DNA from 4 places in the Arthrobacter sp. B3I9 genome. Region 3 is predicted to be linked to each of the others. Evidence: riboswitches for the same ligand, from Rfam matches in the RefSeq annotation. Region 3 holds a riboswitch; each other region holds the start of a gene.
What was found. Region 3 has a riboswitch for S-adenosylmethionine ahead of QFZ65_RS00035 (ABC transporter substrate-binding protein). Riboswitches for the same ligand answer to the same signal wherever they lie in the genome.
Positions count from the first base shown of each region.

Region 1 (6,920 bases), 570 kb from region 3:
GAAATGGCCACAGCACAAGCGAACCCCTCATGTTCCAGACCCGCGGATCGTTTCCGGAACGGGCAACCTATCGATCCTATCGCGGGCCAGGCCGCACTAAGCTGAAACCATGACTTCTGCCTCTGTTGCCGGCCCCGCTACGGTGCTGGTGTTCCTGGATCCCGATTTTGAAGACGGCCGGGTTGCCGACGCAGCCAAACCGCAGCTGATGGCCACCGACCAGGGTGCCACCCGCGGAGACGGCGTCTTCGAGTCGCTGCTCGCCGTGGGCGGCCGCCCCCGGAAGCTGCAGGCGCATCTGGACCGCTTGGCCGGCTCCGCACGGGTGCTTGAGCTGGACATCCCGGCGGAGGACAGGTGGCGGCGCGCCATCGAGACGGCGATCCGCGAGTTCCGGGGCCAGCACGGGCATGACGTGTCGGAGTCCCCCGCGGCTTCCCCCGCCACCGGCCCCGCAACCGGGCAGGGTGACGAACTTGTGGTGAAGCTCCTCGTGACGCGCGGGGTGGAGGGCGGCGGCAGTCCCACCTGCTGGGTCCAGGCCTCCGCTCCCGGCGCCGCCGGCCGACGCCAGCGGGAGACGGGGATCGACGTCCTGCTCCTGGACCGGGGCTACGACAGCGAGGTCGGTGAACGCGCCCCGTGGCTGCTCCTTGGTGCCAAGACTCTCTCCTACGCCGTCAACATGGCAGCGCTGCGCTACGCCCACCACCAGGGCGCGGACGATGTCATCTTCACCTCCGCGGACGACCGCGTGCTTGAGGGGCCGACGTCGACCGTCCTGCTGGCCCACCTGGAAACGTCCGACGACGGCCGGGGAGGCGTCCGCACGATCCGCAGGCTGATCACGCCCCAGCTGGACAGCGGCATCCTGCCCGGAACCTCCCAGGGCGCCTTATTCACCGCGGCCAAGGCCGCCGGCTGGGAGCTCGGCTACGGGCCGCTGGAGCCCAAGGACCTGTTCGACGCCGATGCTGTGTGGCTCATTTCCAGCATCAGGCTGCTGGCGCCGGTCAACCATATTGACGGCAAGGAGATCGGCACCCCGGAGCTGCGCAAGCAGCTGACCGCAGAGCTGAACGCACTCTACGCCACCATCGAGTAGCGGGCCCGGCGGGTCTCCGGGGGCCACGGCGTTCAGGCCGGCCGGGTCAGCGGGCCCGCCGGAGGACCGCGGCGCTCAGGCCCAGGCGTCCTGGAGTTCGCGCCGGGCGTCGTCGTGGCGGTCGGTTGCGCCGGCGCCCGCCCTTCCTGGCTGGCGCCGGCGCTCCACCAGTCCGCAGACATGCCTGAGAACGCCCGCCAGCATGCTCAGCGCCGTGAACACCGAATAGACCGGGAAGAACGGAGCCAGCCGCTCGGTGCGCAGGACCACGCCCTGCCAGGACGTGCCGGTCCGTCCGCGGGGGGCCACGACCGCCCGCAGGAGGCCGCGCGCCCGGTGCGAGCGCTGCCGCCAGAGGGCAGGCAGCGTCGACGGAGACGCGGTGTGCACCCGGGCCAGCGGCTCAAAGGCGATCCGATAGCCCGCCTTATGCACGCCCCAGAGCAGCTCCAACTCCGCGCCGGCCGCGGCGTCCTGAAACGGCCCGAGCTCCGAGAGGATCTTGCTTGTGACCGCTTCGATACCGCAGGGAGGGAATGGAAGACCCAAAAGGCCGGTCAGCGCACGCCGCGTCAGGGCCGCACCCTGACGGCTGATCGTCGCCAGGAGCCCGCCCTGTTGCCAGCGGGCCGGCCGCCCCTCCCCGCACACGGCTCCTGTACGGGGATCCTCAAAGCCCTGCAGCATGTGATCCACGGTCCACCGGGAGAGGACAGTATCCGCGCCGACGACCATCACGACGTCGCCGGTGGCATGGCGTACACCCAGATTCAGGGCGGCGGCCCGTCCCTGATGGGGTTGCCGCAGAACCTTGATCCGGAGATCGGCCGCGGCGGCGGAGGCCATTGTTTCGCCGGTGTTGTCCGTGGAGCCGTCATCGACCAAGACCAGCTCGTACCGGGCATAGCGGGTCAGCCCTATGGACCGGATGCAGTTCTCGATAGTGGCGGATGCGTTGTGTGCCACGACGATGACCGACACGGTGGGCCAGGTGTCCCAGAGCGTTGGGACTTCACGCCGCCGGCGGCTTGCCGCCCGGACCTCGAACCCCACTGCAAGCGGCACCACGAGGAGCTGGAGGAACATCGTCGCGATGGCCGGAACGCCGGCAATGAGTAGCAGAAGGAGCTGGATGTCCGGTTCGGCTGCGCTAAACCACCGCATGGGCAAAGGCTCGGGATGGCTGGCGGAACGACGCCGGATTGAAGGACGGAAGGTTGAAGGAGGCCAGGACGGCGTCGAGCAGTTCGGGTGCGGCCCCGCTGCTGGCCCCGAAGCGGGCGTTCACATCCAGCACCACCGGCGTCCCGTCGGACCGCCGTCGAACGTGGAGCTCAACCGGGCCCGTCAGGCCCAGCGAACGGACGGCGGCCATCGCAAGGTTGCCGACGTCGATCCCCTGCCCGGCAACCGCCCGGCGGGCCTCCTGGGTTCCGGCCAGTCCATCTGCCGTAGCGGTCCGATCAGCCACGATCACGAAAGGCGCGGTGCCGTTGTGGGCGGGAGTACCGAAGGCCATGAGAACATATTCTGCGCCGGGAATGTATTCTTGGACGATCTGCCCGTCGGGTAGCGCAGACCAGTCGACTTGGTCGTTTCCGTCGATGACGATCGCAGGGTTTCCGTTGCGCGGAAGCCGCGGCCGGACGACCAAGGGGCCGTCCATCGCGTCCATGGCCGCGTCGGCGTCGGGATAATCCCCGGGAACGCCGAAGCGCGGGACCGGGACGCCCGCTGAGCGGAGTTGCCATGCGGTGAAGAGCCTGTCGCTGGCCAAGGCCACAGGACCGGGGTCTGCAACGATGACGCGGACGTCACCGCCGAATCCGGCCCGGGCTGCCGAGAGGTGAATCAGTTCCTCGCTGGAGGTCGGAATGAGGAGATTGATGCCCTCGCGGACCACGAGGCGCCGCAGCACTGGAACCATTTCGGGGTCGGTCGCGGAGGGCACCCGCACCGCGTCGAAGCAGGCGCCAGCTGGCAGTTCACGGCTATCGGCTCCCAGGAAAGGTATGTCTCGGGACCTCAACTGCGCTGCGAGTGCACGGCCGGCAGGGCTGCCGGCGCCGGTGATCAGGACGCGGGGTTTCACGGTTTCTCCATTCAGTGCCGAGGCGATATGCAAAGCCCGGCACGCCCGAGTGACACTTCCTCAACCAGCTGCGGCCTTGCACCTTGAGGCCGCCATGCGCCGCGGCCTCTATTCACCAGTAAAAGCGAGCGGCCTATCACAACGCCCGAGTAGCGGATACTCGAAACTGTCCCCCGCGCGCATACTGTGGCGGCGCACGGTACGTGGATTCGGCCTGCGGCTACCCAGAGGAGGCTCACCGGCCCGGCCTGCAGGGGCGTCCCGCGTTGGTCTCACCGGAGGGGGGAGCATGTCCAACGGCTCCTGCGCAGGAATGAGCATGTCCGGCGTTGGCCTTGCTCGACGGAGAGCATGCCCACCGGCCCAGTGCAGCACTGGACATATCCCGCGGTGGCCTTGCTCGCGGGAGAGCATGTCCACCGGGCCCGCGAACGGACGGACATAATGCCCCTATGTCCACTGCTGCGGCCGGGAAGAGGGCATGTCCACCGGCCGAGTGCGGGAATGAGCATGTCCGGCGTTGGCCTTGCTCGCGGGAGAGCATGTCCACCGGGCCCGTGAACGGACGGACATGATGCCCCTATGTCCACTGCTGCAGCCGAGGAGAGGGCATGTCCACCGGCGAGGGGCGGCTGCCCCGCACCGGACAGCGGGCCGGGGCCGCGGGGCACCGGACAGCGGGCCGGGGCGTCGGGGGCCGGGGCGTCCGCGTCCGCGTTCGTTCCGGCACGCGGGTGGTGGTCGCACCGGTTACGGAACATGACGGCGACGGCGGTGCTCGCCCCTGGCGCAGGTGTTACGTTTTTGGGGAGTAATGAGAACCGGTGCCAAGCCCTGACTGGCCGGTCGGCAACCCTCCCTTTTTCGCGGCGGGGTGCCTCAGGTGACTACTCGGCATATCGACCATTCGAGCTGCAAGCGTGAGAAGAAGGAGTATCGTCGTGCCCGAGGCTTCTGCCCCAACTGTTCCAAACACAGCAACCGCGCCGTCCCCTGCCGTCCCCGGTGTTGCCCCGGACGAAAGGCTGGCCTACCGCCTCTTCACCGGTCCCGACGACCGCTCCTTCTGCGAGCGCGTTTCCGCGGCGCTGGCAGAGGGTTACGTTTTGCACGGCAGCCCGTCGGCGACGTTCAACGGCAGCACAGTGATCGTGGCACAGGCCGTTGTGTTGCCCGCCGCCATTGCGAGGGCCGGCGCCGCCGTCGCGGACGCTGTGGAAGGCCTGGAAATAGACGGTTTCGGCTACGAAGAGACAACCGAGGGACTCTCATGAGCTACGCCGGAGACCTCAGCCCACAGGAGGCCTGGGCAAAGCTCGAGGCCGGGGCCGTCCTCGTCGATGTCCGCACGCAGTCCGAGTGGACCTATGTCGGCGTCCCTGACACCGCGTCCGCAAACGACCGGCACAACGATCCGCTGTTCATACAGTGGAACCTGGCGGGGGGCATCCCCAACTCGAAGTTCGTGGAGCAGCTGAAAGAACAGGCCCCCAATGCTGCCGGGACGGAATACCTGTTCCTGTGCCGTTCCGGCGTCCGCTCCGTCGCCGCCGCCCGCGCCGCGTCGGAGGCCGGCTTCGTCGCCTACAACGTCCTGGAGGGCTTCGAGGGCGTACCGGACCAATATGGTGAACGGAGCGTCAACGGCTGGAAGAACCGCGGCCTTCCCACCAGGCTTGGAAAGATCTAAGTGGGCTTCAATCCTGACGCCGCAGACTGGAGTGCCGAAACCCAGGCGGTCCGAGGGGGTCTCGACCGCACCGGCTTCCAGGAAACCACCGAGCCGGTTTTCCTCAGCTCCGGCTTCGTCTACGAATCCGCCGCCGCCGCGGAACGCGCCTTCACGGGTGAGGACGACAGGTTCGTTTACTCCCGGTACGGCAACCCGTCGGTGGCCACTTTCCAGGAACGGCTCCGGCTGCTGGAGGGCACCGAGGCATGCTTTGCGACGGCGTCCGGCATGTCCGCGGTCTTCACCGCACTCGGCGCCCTGCTTGGCGCCGGCGACCGCGTGGTTGCAGCCCGCTCGCTGTTCGGCTCCTGCTTCGTGATCCTCAACGACGTCCTGCCCCGCTGGGGCGTGGAGACGGTCTTCGTGGACGGGCCGGATCTGGAGCAATGGCGCCTGGCGTTGGCCGAGCCGACGACGGCGGTCTTCTTCGAGTCGCCGTCGAACCCGATGCAGGAAATCGTGGACATCGCCGCCGTGAGCGCATTGGCACACGCCGCCGGCGCTACGGTCGTCGTCGACAACGTCTTCGCCACCCCGCTGTTGCAGCGCTGCGGAGACCTGGGGGCCGACGTCGTGGTCTACTCCGGCACGAAGCACATCGACGGCCAGGGCAGAGTGCTCGGCGGGGCAATCCTGGGCACCAGGGAATTCATCGAGGGCCCGGTCAAGCAGCTGATGCGCCACACCGGTCCGGCGCTTTCGGCGTTCAACGCCTGGGTGCTCACGAAGGGCCTGGAGACAATGGCCCTGAGGGTGAACCATTCCTCCGCATCGGCCCTGCGGCTGGCCGAGTGGCTCGAGGAGCAGGCGGCGGTCAACTGGGTGAAGTATCCGCTGCTGCCATCGCACCCGCAGTACGAGCTGGCGGCGAAGCAAATGAAGTCGGGCGGCACCGTACTGACGCTGGAGCTGTCACCTTCCCCCGGACGCTCCGCGAAAGAGGCAGCCTTCGCGCTTTTGGATGCGCTGCGGATCATCGACATCTCCAATAACCTGGGGGATGCCAAATCACTGATTACCCATCCCGCGACGACGACGCACCGCGCCATGGGGCCGGAGGGCCGCGCGGCGATCGGCCTCAGCGACGGGGTGGTGCGGCTTTCCGTGGGCCTGGAAGACGTTGACGATCTGATCCGCGACCTCGGCCAGGCGCTCAAGCAGGTCTAAGGCGGCGTCCTGCCGCGAGGCACACTTCGCGGCAGGATGTCCGTGAGGCACTGACGCGAACTGTCATCTCGGCAGCGGCTACCGGCTCAGGCCCGGTGGACCCGCCGCAGCGGCCTGGTCCGCGCGTCGCGAGGGGTCCGCGCCCTGGGTGGTCACCTCGACCCCGCGGGCGACGACGGCCAGCAGTCCGCCGTGCGGGAACGGCTGGCGCTGCAGCTGGGAACCGGTGCCCTCCGCGAGGATTCGGGCGATTCCGTCGCGCACCAGCTCCAGTTCGTCCTGCTCCGCGAGCACCGGGGCCAGATAGTCCACGAGTGCCCGGACCACCCGGGCCGCCGGGGTGGGCAGGAACGTTCCGAAGTCCAGCAGCTCGCCGCGGACCCCACAGTTGCTGGCCTGCCACGCGGCCATCCGCAGCAGCAAGGTGGGCACCGGGGCCGGTTCCACGCCGTCGGCCCACTCCCGGCTGGCGGACTCCACAAGGGCACGTACCAGCACAGCGATCAAGGCCGCGTCCTCGGCGCGGAGGCAGACGTCGGCGACCCGGACCTCAACGGTGGGGTGGTGCCGGCAGAGCCGCGCGTCGAAGTAGATCATCCCTTCGTCCAGGAGCACACCGCTTTCCACCAGCCGGGTCACAACCCGGCGGTAAACGGGCAGGCTGCCGAAGATCATCGCCGGGCCCGAGCCCGGCCAGCGGTTCCAGGCCTGGGTGCGGTAGCTTTCAAACCCGGTCTCCGCACCGTTCCAGTACGGGGAGTTGGCGCTGAGGGCTATCAGCACGGCCAGCTTGTCGCGGATCCGGTCCAGCACCGCCACGCCCT
Region 1 is NZ_JAUSYO010000001.1:566,698-573,617, reverse strand. It holds gene cls (cardiolipin synthase) at 1-31, opposite strand, end outside; gene QFZ65_RS02765 (aminodeoxychorismate lyase) at 110-1,105, shown strand; gene QFZ65_RS02760 (glycosyltransferase family 2 protein) at 1,181-2,269, opposite strand; gene QFZ65_RS02755 (ATP-grasp domain-containing protein) at 2,256-3,197, opposite strand; SAM riboswitch class IV at 4,008-4,124, shown strand; gene QFZ65_RS02750 (DUF1737 domain-containing protein) at 4,223-4,471, shown strand; gene QFZ65_RS02745 (rhodanese-like domain-containing protein) at 4,468-4,887, shown strand; gene QFZ65_RS02740 (O-succinylhomoserine sulfhydrylase) at 4,888-6,096, shown strand; gene QFZ65_RS02735 (glutamate--cysteine ligase) at 6,175-6,920, opposite strand, start outside.
Region 1: another riboswitch for S-adenosylmethionine. It lies ahead of QFZ65_RS02750 (DUF1737 domain-containing protein); the one in region 3 lies ahead of QFZ65_RS00035 (ABC transporter substrate-binding protein).

Region 2 (6,920 bases), 3.2 Mb from region 3:
TCGTGGAGCGAGATCCCCCGGGTTTCCTTGAGGAAGAACACGGCCACTGCCGTGATGGCGCAGGCGATGAGCAGGTAGACGGCCACCGGAGTGGACGACTTGTACTGGTTCAGCAGGGCGGTGGCGATGATCGGAGCCAGCGAGCCGGCCACGATCGACGTCACCTGGTAGCCGAGCGAGACACCTGAGTAGCGCATCCGGGTGGGGAACATTTCCGCCATGATGGCCGGCTGGCCGGCGTACATGAGGGCGTGGAAGAGCAGGCCGATGGTGATGGCCGCGAGGATGGTGAGGTCGTTCTTGGTGTCCATCATCGGGAAGGCGAAGAAGCCCCAGGTGGCTCCGAGGAGCGCACCGGCCATGTAGACCGGCTTGCGTCCGAAGTTGTCCGAAAGCTTGCCGACGATGGGAACGGCGCAGAAGTGGATGGCGTGCGCGACCAGCAGGAGCAGCAGGATCCGGGACGTGTCCGTCTGGACGACGACCTTCAGGTAGGTGATGGAGAACGTGACCACCAGGTAGTAGAGGATGTTCTCGGCGAAGCGCAGGCCCATCGCGGTGAAGACGCCGCGGGGGTAGCGGCGGAATACTTCGGCAACGCCGTAGCCCTTGTTCTCGACGACAACTTCCTTGCGTGCCTCGATGAAGATCGGGGCGTCCTGGACCTTGGTGCGGATGTAGTAACCGACGATCACGATCACGGCGGAGAGCCAGAAGGCAACCCGCCAGCCCCAGCCGAGGAATTCCGCGGAGGACAGCGTGGAGGACAGGACGAACAGCACGGCGGTGGCGAGCAGGTTCCCCATGGGAACGGCGGACTGCGGCCACGAGGCCCAGAAACCGCGGGACTTGTTCGGGCTGTGCTCGGCTACGAGAAGGACGGCGCCGCCCCATTCACCACCGACAGCGAAGCCCTGGACGAAGCGCAGGAAGACAAGCAGGGCCGGTGCCCAGTAGCCGATCTGCTGGAACGTCGGGAGGCAGCCCATCGCGAAGGTGGAGACGCCCACCAGGATGATGCTGAGCTGGAGGAGCTGTTTGCGGCCGAACTTGTCTCCGAAGTGGCCGAACACGATGCCGCCGATCGGGCGGGCGACGAAGCCGACAGCGTAGGTCACGAAGGCGGCGATGATGCCGTCGAGTTCCGTGCCGGAGTTCGGGAAGAACATCTTGCCGAAGACGAGGGTGGCGGCGGATGCGTAGAGGAAGAACTCATACCATTCGACGACGGTGCCCGCCATGGAGGCGGTGACCACCTTCTTCAGGCCGGAGGACTTGACGTTAGCCTCTTCCGTGCCTCTGGCGGCTGCTTTGTGCGTACTCATTTCGACTCCTTTGGTGTCGTCGTCGACACCCTATGGACCAATGGGAGGAGGACGCCTGTGATTTGTAACACGCGGCATCATTCTCAATGAGTATGGGGGCTCAGCGTCATCGCCTCAACGGCCATTAGTGCAGAGCGCATCTGCAAAAACGCACAGAGGGCCCGGGGAACATGCTCGCGCAGGAACGTTTCCGGCCGGCAATCAGCCGAAAAAGATGTCCCGCAGGTGCCCGCCCAGCTGGCCGATCTCGGTGAGGAATCCGTCGTGGCCGATCGGTGCCTCGATCATGCGCACCGGAACGGTTCCCGGCAGTGCCGCTGCGAGGGCAAAGGACTGGGCCGGGAAGTACAACCGGTCCGAGTCCACCGCGGCCACCAGGAACTCGGCCGTGGCCGAGGCCAGGGCCTCCTCGAGGGTGGCACCCCTGCCCCGGCTGACGTCGTGGCTCATGAGCGCCTCGGTGATGGCGATATAGCTGTTCGCATCAAAGCGCCGGACCAGCTTGTTCCCCTGGTAGTCCAGGTAGCTTTCCACCTGGTAGCGGCCCCGGCCGGCCAGCGACCCGGCAATCAGCGGGGTCTCGGACGCCTGCGGAGTCCGGCCGAAGCGTCCGTCCAGCTCCGCGGCGGACCGGTAGGTGATGTGCGCGATGCGCCGCGCCAGGGCAAGGCCTGCCTCGGGTCCGGGGCCGCCGTAGTAATCCCCGCCGTTGAAGCCGGGATCCTGGCGGATGGCGAGCGTCTGGGCCTGGGCAAAAGCAATCTGCTCGGCCGTGCTGCTGGCGCCGATGGAAATAACGGCGCAGCGCCGTACGCGCTCCGGATAGGTCACGGCCCACTCCAGCGCGCGCGCCCCGCCCAGGGATCCGCCCACGACGGCGTACCAGCTGCTGATGCCGAGGGCGTCCGCCAGCCGGGCCTCGGCCGCCGTCGTGTCCCGCAGGGTCACGAGCGGGAAGCGGGAGCCCCAGGGCTTTCCGTCCGGAGCGGGCGTGGAGGGTCCGGTGGAACCGTAGCAGCCGCCGAGGATATTGATGGAGACCACAAAGTACCGCTCGGTGTCCACGGGCGCGCCGGGGCCCGCAAGCTGTTCCCACCAGCCCGGCTCCCCGCTGGCGCCGCGGGTGACGTGCGTGTCGCCGGTCAGCGCATGCTCGATCAGGACCGCGTTGGAGCGGTCCGCGTTGAGGGTTCCCCACGTCTCGTAGGCGAGGGTGACGTCGGGCAGCCGGGAGCCGGATTCAAGCTCCAGGTCACTGATGCGGATGTACTGGACCGTCCCGTCGGGAACGGTGGTGGTGCTAACGGGTGCACCCGTACGGGCGGCGGCAATTGTCATTGGGGACCTCACTTCGCGCTTGCCCGCCGTCGGCAGACCGGCAGGCCAGGTCTTCACCCGGGGCACCCCGCCGCAAAAGGAGGGTTGCCGGCCAGCAAGCCGGGGCTGGCGCTGGCACTCATGACCTGTGTCGAGTTTACGAAAGGTGGCGCGCCTGTGGCCAAGAATGTGACGGTTATGTGACTACCCGCCGTTCCGGTGCCCGGTATTGGACCCGGGCACCGGAACGGCCCCGGGCACCGGAATACGGGTCAGTCGGCCTTGGCCGCGCGGAAGCCGGCATCAAGGTCCGCGAGGATGTCGTCGATGTGCTCCAGTCCGACCGAAAGCCGCACAAGGCCCGGATGGACGCCGGCGACCGTCTGCTGTTCCGGCGACAGCTGGCTGTGCGTGGTCGACGCCGGGTGGATGACCAGCGAGCGCACGTCCCCGATGTTCGCCACGTGGGAGTGCAGCTCCAGGGCATCGACGAAGCGCTTGCCGGCCTCCGCTCCCCCGGCGACCACGAACGACACCACGGCGCCGGTGCCCTTGGGTCCGTACTGGCGGCCGCGCTCATACCAGGGGCTGGACGGCAGCCCCGCGTAGGCGACCGATTCGACGTCGGCCCGGGCCTCAAGCCATTCGGCGACCTTGGTGGCATTGGCGACGTGGCGCTCCATCCGCAGGCTCAAGGTCTCGATGCCCTGGGCGATCAGGAAGGCGTTGAACGGGGAGACGGCCGAGCCCAGGTCGCGCAGCAGCTGGACGCGCGCCTTGAGGATGTAGGACAGGTTCGCGCCGAGGGCACCGTCCTTGCCGAGGTCCCGCGCGTAGACGATGCCGTTGTAGGTGGGGTCCGGGATGTTGAAGCCGGGAAAGCGCTCAGGCTCTGCTCCGAAGTCGAAGTTGCCGGAGTCGACGATCACGCCCGCGATGGCGGCGCCGTGGCCGCCAAGGTACTTGGTGGCCGAGTGCACCACGATGTCCGCCCCCCACTCGATCGGCCGGATCAGGTAGGGGGTGGCAAGGGTGTTGTCCACGATCAGCGGGACGCCGGCCGCGTGCGCCACCGCGGATATGCCCCCGATGTCCAGGACGTCCTGGCGCGGGTTGGACACCACCTCGCCGAAGAAGAGCTTGGTGTTGGGCCGGACGGCGCCGCGCCACTGCTCCAGATCGTCGGGGTCCTGCACGAACGTCACCGAGATCCCGAACTTCTTCAGGGTATGGGCCAGCAGGTTGTAGGTGCCGCCGTACAGGCTGGGGCTGGCGACGATATGGTCGCCGGCCTCCGCGATGTTGAGGATGGCGAACGTCTCCGCGGCCTGGCCGGAGCTGAGCAACAGCGCCGCGAGTCCGCCTTCCAGGCTCGCCACGCGCTGCTCCACCGCGTCCTGCGTGGGATTGCCGATCCGGGTGTAGATCGGCGCTATCTCCGCCAGCGCGAAGCGGTTGGCTGCGCTTTCGGCGCTGGGGAACACGAAGGACGTCGTCTGGTAGATAGGGAGGGAACGGGCGCCGGTGGCGCCGTCCGGCTGCTGGCCGGCGTGGATCTGGCGGGTTTCAAAGGACCAGGCGTTGGACATCGGGATGCTCCTAGGGGACCGGGGCACGCACCGCCCCTGCAGCCGTCGGCCCGGGGTCGGCGCAGGCGCCGCGCTTGCCGGCCGGCGGACGCCGGACGGCCAGGTCTTCACCCGGGGCACCCCACCGCGAAACGAGGGTTGCCGGCCAGCAAGCCGGGGCTGTGCGCTGGCACTCATGACCTGGCTTCAGTGTAGGAACGGTTAGCGGGCCCTGGATAGGTTTATGACGAAGATGAAGTCCGCACTCCGGCCCTGGCCCGGGGGGTACCGCAACGCGCCCCGCCGGGGCTCCGCGGAGCTTCCCGTCGCCCGTAAAACGGCGCCCCGCGGCGGTAAGGGTTACCTAAGCTGAGAGCACCATCACAAAGTGCCAAGATGAGGGCATGCGCATGGATCACGTCTCTTACGCCTGTGAACAGGATGGCCTCGCTGCCACCACCGAACGTATCGCGTCCGCCCTCGGCGTTGAAGCCGTGAAGGGCGGAGTACACCCCCGTTTCGGAACCCGGAACATGATTATCCCGCTCGCTGGACACAAGTACCTGGAGGTCGTGGAGGTCCTGGACCACCCCGCCTCGGACAAGGCGCCCTTCGGCCAAGCCGTCCGGGCCCGGTCCGCGGCCGGCGGCGGCTGGATGGGCTGGTGCGTCGAGGTTGACGACCTGGCACCCTTCGAGGAACGCCTGGGCCGCTCTGCCGTCAACGGGAACCGGAAGTTCCCGGACGGCCGCGAGCTTGTCTGGAAGCAGATCGGCATCCTGGGCCTCATCGCCGATCCGCAGGTGCCGTACATGCTCAAGTGGGAGGGCGATCCGGAACTTCACCCCTCCAACGCCTACCCCAGCGAGGTCAAGATGACGGCACTGACCATTGCCGGTTCCGCAGACCGCGTGACCGAGTGGCTGGGTGAACCGGTGGAGGAACCGCTGGAGGATGTCGCCGTCAATTGGATGGCTCCGCACGGCACGCCGGGCATCCTTTCCGTTACGTTCGAGACTGCCTCCGGGGCCGTCACCATCTAGGCCTCGCCGCCCACCGCACTTCGGCCGCCAGCAAGGGGCGCCAACGATGTCGCCCCTTGCTGGCGGCCGAGATCCTTTAACCCGCCGGAGTCTGACGGCTCAGCCCAGGCCGATGGACTTGCCGAACAGGCTGAAGCCGACGAACGCCACCGTGTCCAGCAGGGCGTGGGCTATGACGAGCGGCATCACGCGGCGGGTGCGGGTATAGACGAGGGCGAACACCACGCCCATCAGCGCATTGCCGATGAACGGGCCAAAGCCCTGGTAGAGGTGGTAGCTGCCGCGGAGCATTGAGCTCGCGAAGATCGCCAGCGGCATGCTCCAGCCGAGCTTGCCGAGCCGGTCCAGCAGGTAGCCCACCACAATGACCTCCTCGACGATGCCGTGCCGGACCGCGGAGAGGATCAGCACCGGCACCGTCCACCAGTAGGAGTCCAACGCGCTCGGAATGATCGCCGTCGTGATGCCCAGCGCCCGGCCCGCGGCGTAGAGGCCCAGCGAGGGGATTCCGATCAGCGCCGCCAGGCCCAGTCCCTGCAGCAGGTCGTTCCCCGGCCGGGCGAAGTTGAAGCCCAGCTTGCCGAACGCCGTGGCGCGGTGCTCGGCGAGGAAGTAGATCACCAGGACCACCGGCACCAGCGCGAAGATGATGTCCAGCAGCTGGTAGGTCAGATCGAAGTACTCGCGTGTGCTTTGCGAGCGGTTCAGCGTGGAGGTCCCCTGCGCGAGCGGCGCTTTGGTCATCTTGACCAGCAGCTGGACCACCGAGTAGACGGCCGACTGCCCCAGTGACAGACCCAGGACAATCCAGACTTCGAGCCGCAGGCGGCGGCGGGAGGGAACCAACATGCTTCTATCTTGCCTGCCGATGCCGGGACTTCACTGCACGTGCCTGTGCACGCGCCTGTGCCCGGGCAGCATCCCTGGCGCGCAGGGGCGGCCCGATGATGTCAGCCGTCCTCCCGCTCAGGGTTCTCGAGGCGGAAGAAGTTGGACTGCTGCCCGTCGCTTCGCTGTTCCTGGTAAATAAAGTTCAGCCCGCGGTCGTCAAACGTCTTGAACCATTCCTCCCAGCTCACCTGCCGGAGGTTGGCGTCGTTGCCGCCAAAGTCGATCCTGAGAACGCCTAGGTGGTCACCGTGTTCGGTGCCCTCCACGGTGGCCGGAACGCCGTCCCGGTCCTCTGCCCACCGCCGGATGACTTCGTGGTGGGTCGTGGCCAGGCTCCGGCCTTCCCGTTCGGGTTCATCCTCCGTGGACGTGACTTCCTGGGAATACTTCAGGGACTTCGAGGAATCCGAGCCGCCACGGATCCGCCCGCCTTCCGGGCCGGGCCCCAGATCGTCCGAGCCCTCGTCAGTCCCACGGCCGGCTTCAGCGTCACCGCCCGAACGGGCCTTGGCCACTTCCTGGACGAGTTCTTCCTTGCGCAGGTTCGAGGCGCCGCTCACCTCTTCAGCCCGGGCCTCCTTCCGGAGCTCATCGACCTTCATCTCGCGCAGTTTGGACTCGTCAGCTGCGCGGGCTTTCTGGTTCCCCGAATCCTTGTCCGCCATGGTTGCCACTCCTCACATCAGTCTGTCGCCGGCTTCATAAGCGTACTTACTATCTAGCTTCGGGTGCGCCGGTCTTGTCAAGACCAGCACCCCCGCCTTGTCAGTATTTCG
Region 2 is NZ_JAUSYO010000001.1:3,196,833-3,203,752, forward strand. It holds gene QFZ65_RS14895 (MFS transporter) at 1-1,325, opposite strand, end outside; gene QFZ65_RS14900 (homoserine O-acetyltransferase) at 1,527-2,663, opposite strand; SAM riboswitch class IV at 2,674-2,789, opposite strand; gene QFZ65_RS14905 (bifunctional o-acetylhomoserine/o-acetylserine sulfhydrylase) at 2,915-4,231, opposite strand; SAM riboswitch class IV at 4,297-4,412, opposite strand; gene QFZ65_RS14910 (VOC family protein) at 4,615-5,253, shown strand; gene QFZ65_RS14915 (CPBP family intramembrane glutamic endopeptidase) at 5,353-6,102, opposite strand; gene QFZ65_RS14920 (Rho termination factor N-terminal domain-containing protein) at 6,204-6,809, opposite strand.
Region 2: another riboswitch for S-adenosylmethionine. It lies ahead of QFZ65_RS14900 (homoserine O-acetyltransferase); the one in region 3 lies ahead of QFZ65_RS00035 (ABC transporter substrate-binding protein).

Region 3 (6,920 bases):
GGCCAGATCCAGGGCTTGCTTGAGGGTGGAAATCAGGGCACGGTCCGCCGAGTACATCGGGTGCAGCGGTTCCAGCACAAGACGGACGCCGTGCTCCACGGCGAAGGGGACAAGATCTTCCAGGCGGTCAGCCACACGCTGGCGTGCCGCGACGACGTCCCTCTCCCCCGGTGCCAGGCCTCCGACCACCAGGAAGAGCTCCGTGGTGCCCAGTGCCACCGCCTCCAGGATGGCGGCCCGGTTGTCAGCAAGGGCAGCAGCTTGTCCGGCCGGGTCCGCGGCGGTGAGGAATCCGCCGCGGCACAACGAGGACACCCGCAACCCGGCCTCCCGGATCAGCCGGGCGGATTTGTCCAGCCCGGCCTCGGCGACGATGTCGCGCCAGGGCCCGATCGAGGGAATGCCGGCCCGGACGCAACCCTCCACGGCCTCCGCCAGGCTCCACTTCTTCGTGGTGGCGCTGTTGAGGGATAGGCGGGAAAAGTCGCTCATAGTGCCACTCCGTTGATGCGAAGGAAATCGGACATCCGGAACGCGGCGAGGGCCGGGTCCTGGAGCAGTCCGGCCTGGTCGGCCAGTTCGATCGGATCTGGCGCGAAACAGGCACCACGGTGATCCTGGTGACCCACTCGGTAGCCGAAGCCGTGTTCCTCGCCAATCGGGTCGTCGTCATGAGCCCGCGTCCAGGCCGCATCCTCGAGACGCTCGATGTCCCGCTCGGGACTAACCGCGACTACGGGGAAACCATGGAAAACCCCGAGTTCGTCAAAATCGCCGCAAGGGTGCGTGACCTGCTCGGAGCCACACACGCCGCCGACTGAGCGAGCTACGCCAGGAGGAACCGCCGGCAAGCGCCGGCGGTTCCTCTTTGCTTAATCGGCAGCGCCAGCCTGCGCGGCGTAGGAAGTGGCCTGGCCGCGTACTTTGTCGATGTACGAATCGGACTGGTTGTAGGAGTAGATGGCGTCTGTCCAGCCCCTGGCCGTTGTGAGGTCGCGGCCGCGGGCGCATAGGTAAGAGGCCGCACTCAGCGCGGCGTCGTCAATGTTGAAGGGGTCGGCTTTGCCGTCCCCGTTCCCGTCCCGCCCGGCATACCGCCACGTGGAGGGGATGAACTGCATGGGCCCCACGGCCCGGTCCCACCGCGCGTCACCATCGAGGGCGCCTGCATCCGTGTCAGCGATCGCGGCGAACCCATCGCCGTCAAGGCTGGGGCCTATTATCGGCCCGCTCGCCTGCCCCGCGGCGGTCAGGTGTCCCCCACCGTGCGTTCCGTGGCCGGACTCGACGAAGCCGATGGCCGCCACCGTATTCCAGCCGATCCCGCAGGCCGGAGTGGAATTGTTGGCCGTTCCGGCAGCGGCCACGTAGGCCTGCAGTGCGCGGGCCGGGATGCCGGTCTGAGCCGCAGCCCGGATGATCCACTGCGCGTCCGCGCTCGGGGTTATCTCCACAGCAGAGGTCGTGCCAGTCGGCAGCTCCACCAGTTTGGCTTCCGCCCGCGGCGGCGGGGGCTTAACGCCGCGGGCCTGCGCGCCGGACAACGGAAGCGCCCAGAACAAGAACCCGGTGACGACGCAGCATGCGAACACGGTGAACACTGCCAGGCGTTTCAGACGGAGCACGGGCTACCCACAACCCCGGTGGCCGATATTGATCCGCTGGATGCAGGGCATGCGTCGTATTCCTAAGTTGTTCCGAAGGGAGGCCAACGTACATCATGGCCGCGGGTGCGAAGGCATGCAACTCTGCCGTGGCTTCTGGGGATAAAGCAAAGGCGCCCGGTCCCCCAGCCCGGAATGTCCGACGGCGGCACGCACCTTCTCCTTCGTTTGTTGCAGAACGTGTCGTCATTGTTGGTGAATCGAAGATTATGCACGAAAGTGGACACTGTCCGGGCGTGAAGCGGCCGGATGGGAGCGAAAGCTCCCCGAAAGCGAATTTCCACCATCCAGATCGGCTGAGAGACCTGGCTCGATGACGCCGTAGCAACCACCCTTCGGGGCACGGTGCTAAAGCCAGGACCGATGGCGATTGCCGAGATCCCACGTTCCACCGTGCGCGTTGAGTCCTGCGCCGGGAACGCGGTCGGTCTCGGAGTCCCTTGGTCACGACCGAGAGGATCCCGATGGATACCAACGAAACGCGCACTTCCCCTTCGCGGGCGGCGACGAAGCGCCGGCCCTTGGCCGTGCTGGCCCTGTTGAGTGCCGCGGCCCTGGCCCTGAGCGCCTGCGGCGGCAGCACCGGCGGCGCAGCGGCGGGGCAATCCGCCCGGGACGGCGCTCCGGTCCAGGGCGGCACGTTCGTTTTCGCGGAAGTCACGCCGATCAACAACTTCCAGACCCAGGCAGCACGCTTCTACGAGAAGGCCAACGTGCTGAACAGCGTGCTGGACCGGCTGACGTACTTCGACGCCGAGAAGGGCCAGCTCGTCCCCTGGATCGCCAGCAAGTTCACGGCGAGCGAGGACCAGACAAAGTTCACTTTCACGATCCGCCCGGGAGTCACCTTCAGTGATGGAACACCCCTGGACGCGGCCGCGGTCCAGGCCAACCTCGATGCGCTGGGGAAGGGCATCGAGAGTGCCAAGATCCAGCCGAACGTGGACTTCTCCGCCTACAAGTCCTCGCAGGTCATCGGCGGCGACCAGGTGGAGGTGACCCTGTCCTCCCCCGACGCCAACTTCCTGCGGGCCACGTCCTCCGTCACCGCGGGACTCGTTTCACCGAAGACCCTCACCTTGGACAACGCCGGACAGTCAGCCATCGCGAAAATCTCGGGCTCGGGACCCTTCGCTTTCGAATCCGAAAAGGCCGATGAGGAAGTTGTGCTGGCCAAGCGCGCAGACTACGCCTGGGCTCCGGAAGGTGCTCCGAACCAGGGGGCCGCCTACCTGGATAAAGTCGTCGTGAAGTACCTCCCGGAGGTGGCTCACCGTGCCGGCGCCGTGCAGACGGGCCAGGTTGACCTGGTTCGCGGCCTGCAGCCCGCGGATGAAACAACCCTGGCCGGCAGCGGCAACCAGGTCCTCCCGGCCAAGGGCATCGACCTGACCTCGAACATGGCGGCGGTGCGCATCGGCAACGGCAAGCTGGCCGACGCGAAGGTCCGCCAGGCCCTGCAACTCGGCATCGACCGGCAGTCGCTCAAGGACACCGTGCTCTCCGACAGCTACGAGCTCGCCGGCTCCATCCTGAACCGTGAAGCACCGGACTTCGTTGACCTGTCCGCGGAGCTGGCCTACAACCCGGACAAGTCCAAGAGCCTGCTGGAGGAAGCGGGCTGGGTGCCCGGAGCCGACGGCATCCGGGCCAAGGACGGCCAGAAGCTCGAAGTCACCGTCACGTCGTCAAACAACTCGGTTGTCATCAAACCTGCCTTCGAGCTGATCGAACAGCAGTGGCGGGAGATCGGCGTGAAGCTGGTCAACCGTGCGGCTGACAACACCTTCCTGGCCACGGCCATGAAGGATCCGAACGTGGAGTTCTTCGGCACGCGGCAGTTCGTGTACGGCGGCCTCGGCCCGGTCTTCGGACCGGCGACGAACACCCAGACGCTGAATGCCGACCAGCAGCTCAATGCGCTCTTCGCCGCCGAACGCGCCGCCACCAGCAGCGCCAAGCACAAAGAACTGGTCTCGGACGAACAGCGTGCTCTGGTGGTGGACCAGGCACTGGCACTGGTTCTTTGGGACGAAGTCCAGGTTTACGGCGCCAACGCCAAGGCGCATGTCGACTTCACTTCCGGCACCGCCCCGATCTTCCAGGGCGCCTGGAAGAACAGCAAGTAGCCGATCATGGGCCTCTACGTTGCGCGACGCCTCGGGCAGGCGCTGCTCGTCATCTGGCTGGCGTACACGCTGGTTTTCCTGGCGGTGCAACTCCTGCCCAGCGATCCGGTCACCATCTTCCTCTCGACGGATGCGGCGGCGGATCAGGCAACCGTCGATGCCATGAAGGCCCAATACGGCTATGACCAGCCCCTGCTGGTGCAATACTTCAGCCAGCTCGGGCAGCTGCTCCGGGGCGACGTGGGGTACTCGCTGGCCTCGGGGCAGTCCGTGGCCACGCGCATCGGAGCAGTAGCGGGATCCACGCTGGCTCTGGCCTCGAGTGCGTTCGTGGCGGCCGTCGTCCTTGCTGTGGCCCTCGTGGCTGCCGCGGTGCTGACCCGTTCCAACCTGCTGAAGCGCCTCATCACCAACCTCCCGCCGTTGTTCGCGGCGGTCCCGGTGTTCTGGCTCGGCCTGGTGCTGCTGCAGCTGCTGTCCATCCAGCTCGGCGTGATGTCCCTGTTCCCTGACGGGTCCTTTGCCTCGCTGGCTGTTCCCGTCCTGGTCCTGGCACTCTATGTTTCCGCCCCGATGGCGCAGGTACTGCTCAAGAGCATCACGCACGTCTACGAGCAGCCGTTCATTGATGTTCTGCGGGCCAAGGGCGCCTCCCCCGCGTGGATCTTCTACCGCCATGCGCTCAAGAACGCGGCCGGCCCCGCCATGACCATTGCCGGGATTACGGTGGGGACCCTGCTGGCCGGTTCGGTCATCACCGAGACGGTCTTCGCCCGGTCCGGCCTGGGATCGGTGGTGCTCCAGGCCGTCACGGTCCAGGATGTGCCGCTTGTCCAGGGCCTGGTGCTGCTGACGGCCTCGGCGTTCGTTGCGGTGAACCTGATCGTCGACCTGCTGTATCCGCTGCTGGATCCCCGCATTCTGAAGAGCAGTGCCGCCGGCTCGCCCCGAGCCCTGACCGCTTAAGGCCGAACGGAGAATCTTGTGAGCACCGAGCTAGTAGGAACAGATCCCGGAACCGGGACGGCAGCACACACCCCCGGTGCCGGGAACGACGACGGCGTCAGGGACGGCGCCGTCGGGAACAGCGCCGTCGTTCTCGCCCCGGAAAAACGCCGGCGAACGGCGCTGGGGCCGGTCAGCCTGTGGCTGACCGTGATTCCGTTGTTGATTCTGGTCGGCTGGGCCGTCCTGCCCGGCCTGTTCACCGCGTTCGATCCCATCAGCGGCGTTCCCAAGCAGAAATTCCTGTCTCCAAGCCCGGACCACTGGTTCGGCACTGACCACCTCGGCCGCGACATCTACGCCCGGGTCGTGTACGGCACGTCGCAGACCCTGCTGACGGCCGGGCTCGCCGTCCTGATCGGTTTTGTGGTCGGAACGGCACTGGGACTGCTCGCCGCCACCGCCGGCCGCGCTGCCGATGCCACCACCATGCGCCTGGTTGACGTGCTCCTCGCGGTACCAGGCTTCCTGATCTCGCTGATCATCGTGACCGCATTCGCGCCCGGGCCCATTTCCCTGGGCGTGGGGGTCGGTATCGCCTCGATTGCCGCGTTTGCACGGGTGGTGCGCTCGGAGGTCCTGCGCGTGCGGAACCTGGACTACGTCGAGGCCGCATTCCTTAACGGCGGCTCCTACTGGTCCGTGATCTGGAAGCACATCCTGCCGAACTCCTGCGGCCCGGTCCTCGCGCTCCTGGCGGTTGACCTCGGCGCAGCCATCCTCGCAATTTCCGGCCTCGGCTTCCTGGGTTTCGGAGCACCGCCTCCCACGCCGGAATGGGGGCTGCTGATCTCCGAAGGACGGCAGTACCTGGCACGCGCGTGGTGGATGACGAGCCTGCCGGGCCTGGTCATCGTCATCGCGGTGATGCTGCTGGCCGGTCTCGGACGCCAGCTTCTCAAGTTCTTCCGGTTCTAGTCAGGAGCCCTCATTGAATCCCAACACCGACACTCCCCCCAGCGGAGCCGCCCCCTTGCTTGAAGTGCGGGGATTGCACATCGAGTACGGCCGCGGCCCGGAGGCCGTGACGGCCGCGGAATCCCTCGACCTTGTCCTGATGCCCGGCGAGATCGTTGCCCTCGTGGGCGAATCCGGGTCCGGTAAGAGCACCCTTTCCAAATCCATCATCGGGCTCCTCTCTCCGTCAGCCAGCATCACTGCCGGTTCCATCCGGTTCGATGGAACCGAACTTGCCGGCCTGCCGGAACGCGAGCTGGAGAAAATCCGCGGGCGCCAGATCGGCATGGTCCCCCAGGACCCGGGCGGTTCCCTGGACCCGGTCAAAACGGTCGGATCGCAGGTGGCGGAAGTGTTCCGGCTGCACCCGGAGGCGGGCAAGCGTTCCAAAGCGGAGATCAGGGCGGAGGTCGTACGGCTCTTCGAGCTGGTGGGCATCGACCGCCCGGAAGAGCGCCTGAAGCAGTACCCGCACGAACTTTCCGGTGGACTTAAACAGCGCGTCCTGATCGCCATCGCCTTCAGCCTGGGACCGAAGCTGCTGATCGCCGACGAGCCGACGTCGGCCCTGGACGTGACTGTCCAGCGCCGCGTCCTTGAGGTCTTCAGCAGGCTTGCCCGGGACCGCGGGACTGCGGTCATCTTCGTCACCCACGACCTCGCCGTCGCCACCGACCTGGCTGACCGCATCGTGGTGATGCAGCAGGGAAGGATCCGTGAGGACCGCTCCGTCACCGACATCCTCACCCGTCCCGAGGATGACTACACCGTCAGGCTCCTCGAAGAGGCCTCGCCGGCCGTCCCCAAGGGTGCTCCTGCCGCGGCGGAGTCCGCCGGCGAGCTGCCCGTGGCAGCGATCGAGGTCCGCGGGCTCACGAAGGTCTTCGGCCGGGCAGGCAGCGAACACCGTGCCGTCAACGACGTGAACTTCTCGGTACGCCAGGGGACCACCTTCGCGCTGGTCGGCGAATCGGGGTCCGGCAAGTCCACCACTGCCCGCATGATCATGCGGTTGCTGGACCCGACGTCGGGCAGCGTCCGGGTGCACGGCACGGACGTCACCGCACTGGCCGGCAAAGGCAAACGGGAACTCTGGCGCACCCTCCAGCTGGTGTACCAGAACCCCGACTCGGCCCTTGACCCGAGGCTGACCGTCGGTGACATA
Region 3 is NZ_JAUSYO010000001.1:1,225-8,144, forward strand. It holds gene QFZ65_RS00015 (sugar phosphate isomerase/epimerase) at 1-492, opposite strand, end outside; gene QFZ65_RS00020 (DUF993 family protein) at 489-710, opposite strand; gene QFZ65_RS00025 (hypothetical protein) at 621-821, shown strand; gene QFZ65_RS00030 (lytic transglycosylase domain-containing protein) at 873-1,625, opposite strand; SAM riboswitch class I at 1,945-2,034, shown strand; gene QFZ65_RS00035 (ABC transporter substrate-binding protein) at 2,129-3,793, shown strand; gene QFZ65_RS00040 (ABC transporter permease) at 3,800-4,759, shown strand; gene QFZ65_RS00045 (ABC transporter permease) at 4,922-5,716, shown strand; gene QFZ65_RS00050 (ABC transporter ATP-binding protein) at 5,730-6,920, shown strand, end outside.

Region 4 (6,920 bases), 2.6 Mb from region 3:
TCTCCTACGTAGAAGTCGGCGCGGAACACAATTCCCTTCGCGTCTCCCAGTATTGCCCCAGCATCCACCCAACCCTCCCAGATGAGGCGGTCTGGTCCTGCCCAGCCCGTGGTTCCGTCGCCGAACTCCGCCAACGGCTTCCTGAGTTCGTCCTCAAGCACGGGCAACTCATCAGATAGGTCCTGCTCATGGAACGGGCCATAGCAATTCTGGGCCGGCGGGCTCTGATGGAACAGTTCAAAGTCGACATGCCGCGGCTTGATCGACACGCCGAAATAGAACTCGCTCTTTCCGAACCAGTCACGGCCGCGGGTGATCTCGGCATCGTCGAGGGAAAGGGATACTTTGTGCGTCCCATGAAAGAAGCGCATCGAGATCTCATATGCCTCACGAGAGGTAATGAGCGAGTCGGGGCCCCCATGGCACTTATGCACGAAAGTTCGGGGCGCCCCTGGCAACTGTGCGGAAGCCTGCTTCACCAGCCCATCACTTCTGTTGTAGGCGAAGTCGCCCTCGTCGATCAGTGACGCCAGTCGATTCATCGCGGAGGACACCCCGATGTTGTATGACCGAAAGTCAGTACCGACTACGGTCAGGATTCTCCGGACGTCGAACGCCTCCTCCCATCCACGGAAGGTGGTCTTTTCAGGATTGAATGATTCGAACTCTTCACTCGCCTCATTCAACTTCGGCAGCATGCGAAGCAACCACGATGGAGCGCGCTGAAAGGCTATTCCGCGGTGCGGGGTTCCCAACGTGACAATCCGATGGATCTTCTGCTTGGCTGAGCCCGTCTTTTCGGCTTCCATCGCAAAGACACCTTCGCGCGCAACAAGTCCGCCCATGCTGTGGGCCACAATGTCGACACCCCTAAACTCCTCACCATGCCGGGTCGTTGCTCCTTCAATCAAGCCGATGAGCCGAGCCAAACCCTGGCCGTAGTTCTTTAGTGCGCGGGGGCGGAGGTCGTAGAATCGGTAAACCCAAATCGTACCGGCGGTTCCGCCAGACAGAACCTGTTTCTCAACCGAAGGGTCAAGGACGACCGTCCCCTCCATGGAGTCCAGATCAAGATCTGTTGTAATCGCTCGTGGTGCAGGGACCCTGTCGGAATAGAACCCAACCACGTTGGTGGCATCGTGATACGCGTACTCCGTTGATTTTAGTGCGCGAAGAATGAAGCCCTCGTAGATGTAGTTCTCGCCTCTCCGAGTGGGGTAAACAGTACCGTCGTTGAAGCCCTGGTATGGGCTGGCTTGATCATCGGATACTTCGGGGCCACCGAAGCCCCGCACAAGAATCAACGGTCGGGGGGAGATTTTAGCCGTCATGAGAGCACCCCGCATGTATGTGGACACCGATTTTGTATAGGCCTATACGACACTGAGGGCTTCGTCAAGATGCGGGGCAATTGAATCCCTATTGCGGGGAGATGTCGGTATCGACAAGACATCCTAAAAGGGCTCAAGGACATTCATAGCCAGCGCGGGCCCGTCCCGGTCACTGAGCTTGTGTCAGAGGCTGCCGCAGAACCCGTGTGGAGACTCGCTCCAATGCCGAGAACTCTTCAAGCTCGACGGGGGAGCAATGCAGGCGGTCCGTATGCAGTGCGATGACGGCTGCCCTGGACCGAATGCATCAGGCTAATTAACCCCTCGGGCACAGCGTTTCCCACTTCAGGAAATTGTGAGCCTCTCTGCTGACAGGCTGTTCACTTATGGGCCCCTTCGGGGTTTTGTGTTGGTGGCTGGTGGTGTGGCCTGCCGGCTAGTTTCTGTCTTGGGTCGACGGTTCGTCCTTGGTTTCCTGTTCATCTGGCTCCTCCTAGTCGGTCTCGCATTACGACGCGTTGAACCTTTCAACCGGTTTTGCCTCCGTCCGGAAGCCAGGGCCGCCTGTAACGGAGCGCTCGGGACCCAGGAAACGCGATCTGCACCGTCAGCGCCCAGACGGCAGTGCCCGCCTGAGGTTCGAAATTCCTCGCATGGCGCTGAGACCGGACGAACTCCGAGGCCCATCTGCGGGCATACTGGCCGTAAGCGCGGTTCGTATGCCCGCAGATGATCGGGCATTGCAGGTTATTTGGCGGTGTCCTCCTTGGAGCCGGCGCCGATGGACCAGACGCGCGGGGGAGTGGTGCCGTTGACGGCGTGGTCGCCCACGATGCGGGCCTTGAAGACCCACGGGTTGTGGCTGGCAGCAGTGCGGGCGTTGCGCCAGTGCCGGTCCAGGTTCTTCTTGGTGCTGGTGCCGGAGGCGGCGAGGGCGTCGAAGATGTCCGAGGTGGCACGGGTGGAGAGTTCGGTCAGGATGACCTGTGCCTGGGCGGTTTCGAGTTCGGCCAGGTCGTTGAGGCGTTCTTCTTCCTTGGCGTTGTCCAGGAAGGCGCCGTCGTAGGCTCCCTGCAGCGCGCGGGCGGCACGTTCGAGGGTGGCTTCGGCAGCGTAGGCGCGGGCGGAGACCTGGCCGACGACCTGGAGGATTTGCGGGTCGGCGGCGAAGGAGTCGGCGTTGCCGTGGGAGAAGATCCTGGTGCGGTTGCGGACCTCGGCGGCGATTTCCCGTTCGGCGGCCTTGATGCTTCCGGCCAGCACGGCCAGGAGTACGGCTTGGTAGAACGCTGTCTGGTACTTGAATCGGGTGTCGAAGTCGATGACGTTTTCGGCCTCGACCGCTGCGTCCGTGAACGTGCTGGTGCCGGAGCCTGTGGTGCGCTGGCCGAAGCCGTCCCAGTCGTCGGAGTGTGTGACCCCGGGCTGGTGGGCGTTGACGACGGCGATCACCTTGACGTCGTTATCGGTGCGCTGCGCGAAGGTGTCAATCCAGTCTGCGAAGATGCTGCCGGTAGTACTTGGTGCCGTTGATCCGGAAACCGCCGGTGGTGCTTTCCGGGTCCGGGCTGACCTTGGTGATGACGTCGCCGATTTTGACGGTGCCCACCTTGGTCCAGGAGTTGCCGGCGATCTCGCCCTTTACGAATCGTTCCAGCCACACGGCGCGCTGAGCGCCGGTGGAGACCAGGCGGTCCTCGACGAACGCGAAGTGGCCGCGCAGGGCCTGCGGAATGTTGGAATCGGCTGCGGCGAGTTCGGTGAGCAGGCGGAAGAGCTGGGGCAGGGAGGCGCCGGACCCGCCGTCGGACACGGGAACACGGAGGGCACCGAAGCCTGCCTGCGTGAGTTCCTTGATTTCGGCAAAGGGCAGCCGGTGGTCCTGTTCGCGCGCGCTGGCGCCTTCGGCAATCCTTGCGAAGATGGGACGGAACCGGTTGGCGAGGGTCTCGTAGTCGACCTGGTCGGTGGCGGCGGCTAGTGATGTCATGGGATTGCCTTTCGTGAACGCTGGGTGGGAATCAAATGCGCTGATCGTTGGAGAGCGTTTAAGCGGAGATGGGTTGGGCCGCTGCGGCTGGTACGGGGCTGGCAGGATTCCGTGGACCTCCGGACTTGCTGATGGCCAGGGCCGCAGTGAACAGGCCGGCGATGACGACGGCGGTGATGCCCGCCAGGAACCATCCCGCCGGCCACGCGCCGCTGAGCCCCAGCAGCGCCGGCGCCGTCGTCGTGATTTGTCCTGTGAGCACGGCCGCCCGGCCGGTGAATGCCGAGAGGGAGGACTTTCCCCGGCTAGAACAAAGAAGAACAGGGACAACAGGACCGCCCAGCTCAGCCACAGCACCGACAAGAAGGGGTCTTTTGCAATGTTGGCGGCAGAGTAGAAGACGGCGAGGAGAGCTACCAGGGCGCAGAACCAGCCGACCCCGGCCGACTCGAGGTTAAGCACGGCGTTGAGCCCGACGTAGAGGTACGTGATGCCGAAAAGGACGACGCCGGCAGCTCCCAGCAGCAGTTCACGGTCACCCCGGCGGCAGCAGCCAGGAGCACGGCCAGCACCAGCTGAAGGGTGCCGATGACGATGTTGAAAACGCCGCTGTCACGGGCCGGAATGCGGCCCAGAAGGCCGAGGGCGTTGATCAGGAGGGCAGCGCCGGAGAGGATCAGGCAGATATAAGACATGGGATTTTTCCGTCCACGAGGACGTCACGCTGAAGCGGGGCTCGATGCTTGCCGCAACGCTCTTGCGAAGCGGCCGGATCTTCACCTGGGGCACCCCACCACGAAGAGGGTTGCCGTCCAACAAGCCAGGGCTCAGTGCTGGAACTCATGATCTGTAACTAGGACACTATGGGCGCGGGTCGGGCGCCACAAGAAAGTTGACTCCGTATGAAGGGAGGCAGCGAAGGCGCTCAGCGTTTGCCGCGGGGGAAGAGTCCCCTAATCGTCGGCATTGACCCGCTGGTCATCATCGCGTTCCGCGTGTTCCGGCCAGCCACCCTTCCGGTACGCGGCAGTTCCCGCCGCAAGCACAGTCACCGCTAGGGCGCAGTTGCCGATCATAACGGCAACCATCGACAGTGCATTTCCGCCCAGAACCCCCACCAGGGGGCTGATGAGTCCGGCGACGCCGGACTGGAGGGCGCCAATAACTGCGGCCGCCGTACCCGCCATGTGGCCGTACTTCTGCAGGGCCAATATGGAGGCGTTGGCCGGAATCATGCCTTGGGCTGCAAGGACCAGCCACAGTCCGGCCAGCAGGCCGAACGGGCCGCCGGCACCCGTAACTACCACGACGAGCAGTACCAGGGCGAGGCCCAGCTGCACTAAGAGGGCTGTGCGCAGGAGGCGGGCCGGCGGGGATTTTCGAACCAGGGCGGCACTGAGCTGCGCCGACAGGACAAGCGCGGCGCCGCTGAGGGCGAAAACGAGGGCGAATTGCCGGGCGGTAAGGCCGTATTCGTTCTGGAAGACGAAGGGGGAACCACGACGTAACTCATGATCAGGGCCAGCCCAAGCCCGGGGATGACGGCCAGCGCCATAAAGTGCTTGTCCCGCAGCAGGGACCAGTAGGCTCCGGCAACATGCCTGGGGTGGCCCGGACGGCGCCGATCCTCCGGCAGCGTCTCCGGCATGAATTTCCAGACGATTGCCACCAGGACCATCCCGATAAGCGCCAGCGCATAGAAGACGGCGCGCCAGTTCCAGAGGCCAGAGATGGCCTGGCCTACGGTGGGGGCCAGGAGCGGTGCAACGCCGATGACCAGCATCAGCCGGGATAGCAACTGGGCGGCAGCGGAACCGACGAAGCGATCACGGATGACGGCGAGGGCCACCACGGCGGCCGCTGCGTTAAAGAAACCCTGCAGCACACGCAGCCCCGTCAGCGTTGCGATGTCCGGCGTAATGGAGCACAGCAATGAAATGACCACGTGCAGCGAAATGCCAACGACCAGCGGCAGCCGTCGTCCGAACCGATCAGAAAAGGGTCCGATGACAAGCTGACCGATGCCAGCACCGACGAGGGTTCCGGACAACGTCAACTGGACGGCGGTCTGGGTGGTTTGGAAAACGGCCTCCACGGCGGGCAAGGAGGGCAGGTACATGTCCGTGGTCAGGGCTGGAAGCGCGGCCAAGGCGCCAAGCATGAGGACGTACTTGAAGCTGCGGGGTGCCTGCCTGCTGGTGCCGTGGGAGTGGGACGGATCCGTCATGACGAAAGCTTAACTTCCGAGTGAAGGAGCGCAGGAGGTAGGTCCGAAATGTGGCTTACGCCATTCACCGGGTCCGACCTGAACACTCTGGATGGGTCCAGGGGCTAACAGGGTTCCTCGGTGCCGTGACGTCCGACGAGCTGTACTCCCACGGGCATCCCGTGCTCGTTTACTCCCGCCGGTTTGGACAGTGCCGGGCAGCCGAGCACGCTGAAGGGCCCAGTTAAGGCCAGCGCGATTTCCCATACGGTTTTCCGTCCCGCGGCGAAGCCTTCTCGCTGGCCGATGCGCGGGGCGGTGACGGGTGAGGTGGGGCAGAGCAGGATGTCGGCAGCACCGAAGGATCGGTCGAGGTCAGCCCACAAGCCGGCCATCGTCCGGATGAGTCGAGAGCTCCGGTGGATCTGCCCTGCCGTCACCCAGCCCGTCCTGAGGGCGGTGACAGGGCGACCTGAACGCGACTCTCTCCCGTCGGAAATTTGATGCGCAGGACCGGGTCCCGCGTGTCCGCCGGAACGGTGAAACTGACCTCACCGGACTTGCTTGAATCAGCCGGGACGAGGTCGTTGAGACCGGAATCGGGGGATACACTGACGCCGCCGGCGTTCAGCCTGAAGGTGGAGTCCCAGAAGTTTATGTCGTACATGCCGCGGTTGGTGCACCTGACTGAGAAAGCCAATGAGATCTTCCATGTGACGTCGGGACGGGCCTTCGCATCGAGAATCTCATATTCGACGTCGGCAGACCGGTACTTCCGCTCATCGGGAAGCGATACGGCCCACCCTGTACCGTTATCCGGCAGCGGTTCACCGGATGCTGACGCCGCCGGACTGTCCTGCTGCATCGGGCTGCTGGGTCGCGAAGGTCCTGTGCCGGTAGGTGGGCTGGATGCGGTGGCGGGCTTGGCGGCGTCGAATAGACCGAGCTGTCCCAGGCCGAGCAGAAGCCCGGTCACTGCAGTGATCACGGCCGCCACGGCTGTCAGAACGCCGGGCAACGTGGCCCACCAGTTGGTTGGTTTTTCATCTGCCATATCGGTTCCCCTGGGTCCCGTACCGAGGCCATGCCTAGTGATACTCCCAATACTCCGGCCGATAGGGGCCCACGCGCCAGATGGTCGTCGGCCGGCATCAAGCACAGGTAACGCGTCCCGGTCGAATGTTCTCCGGATGGATTCGTGGAAAGCCCGGAGAATGGCGAATCCGACCGAAGAACAAGGCGCCGGGCGGGTTTGGACTACAGGGACGGAAGCAGCTCAAAACGTCGACTGTCTGGCATTCGAAAAAATCGTGGTTCCCGGTTTTGGTGGAGGAGGGCTGCGGGTGGAGAAAGCGCACTGATGGTAGCGCGCCGTGCCGGGTCTCTAGGCTGG
Region 4 is NZ_JAUSYO010000001.1:2,607,674-2,614,593, reverse strand. It holds gene QFZ65_RS12305 (triacylglycerol lipase) at 1-1,358, opposite strand, end outside; gene QFZ65_RS12300 (hypothetical protein) at 2,079-2,783, opposite strand; gene QFZ65_RS12295 (acyl-CoA dehydrogenase family protein) at 2,818-3,321, opposite strand; gene QFZ65_RS12290 (hypothetical protein) at 3,380-3,583, opposite strand; partial or broken gene QFZ65_RS19115 (AmiS/UreI family transporter) at 3,679-3,813, opposite strand; partial or broken gene QFZ65_RS19110 (AmiS/UreI transporter) at 3,921-4,016, opposite strand; SAM riboswitch class IV at 4,056-4,169, opposite strand; gene QFZ65_RS12280 (hypothetical protein) at 4,275-4,661, opposite strand; gene QFZ65_RS12275 (Bcr/CflA family efflux MFS transporter) at 4,661-5,548, opposite strand; gene QFZ65_RS12270 (amidase family protein) at 5,653-5,967, opposite strand; gene QFZ65_RS12265 (hypothetical protein) at 5,964-6,581, opposite strand.
Region 4: another riboswitch for S-adenosylmethionine. It lies ahead of QFZ65_RS19110 (AmiS/UreI transporter); the one in region 3 lies ahead of QFZ65_RS00035 (ABC transporter substrate-binding protein).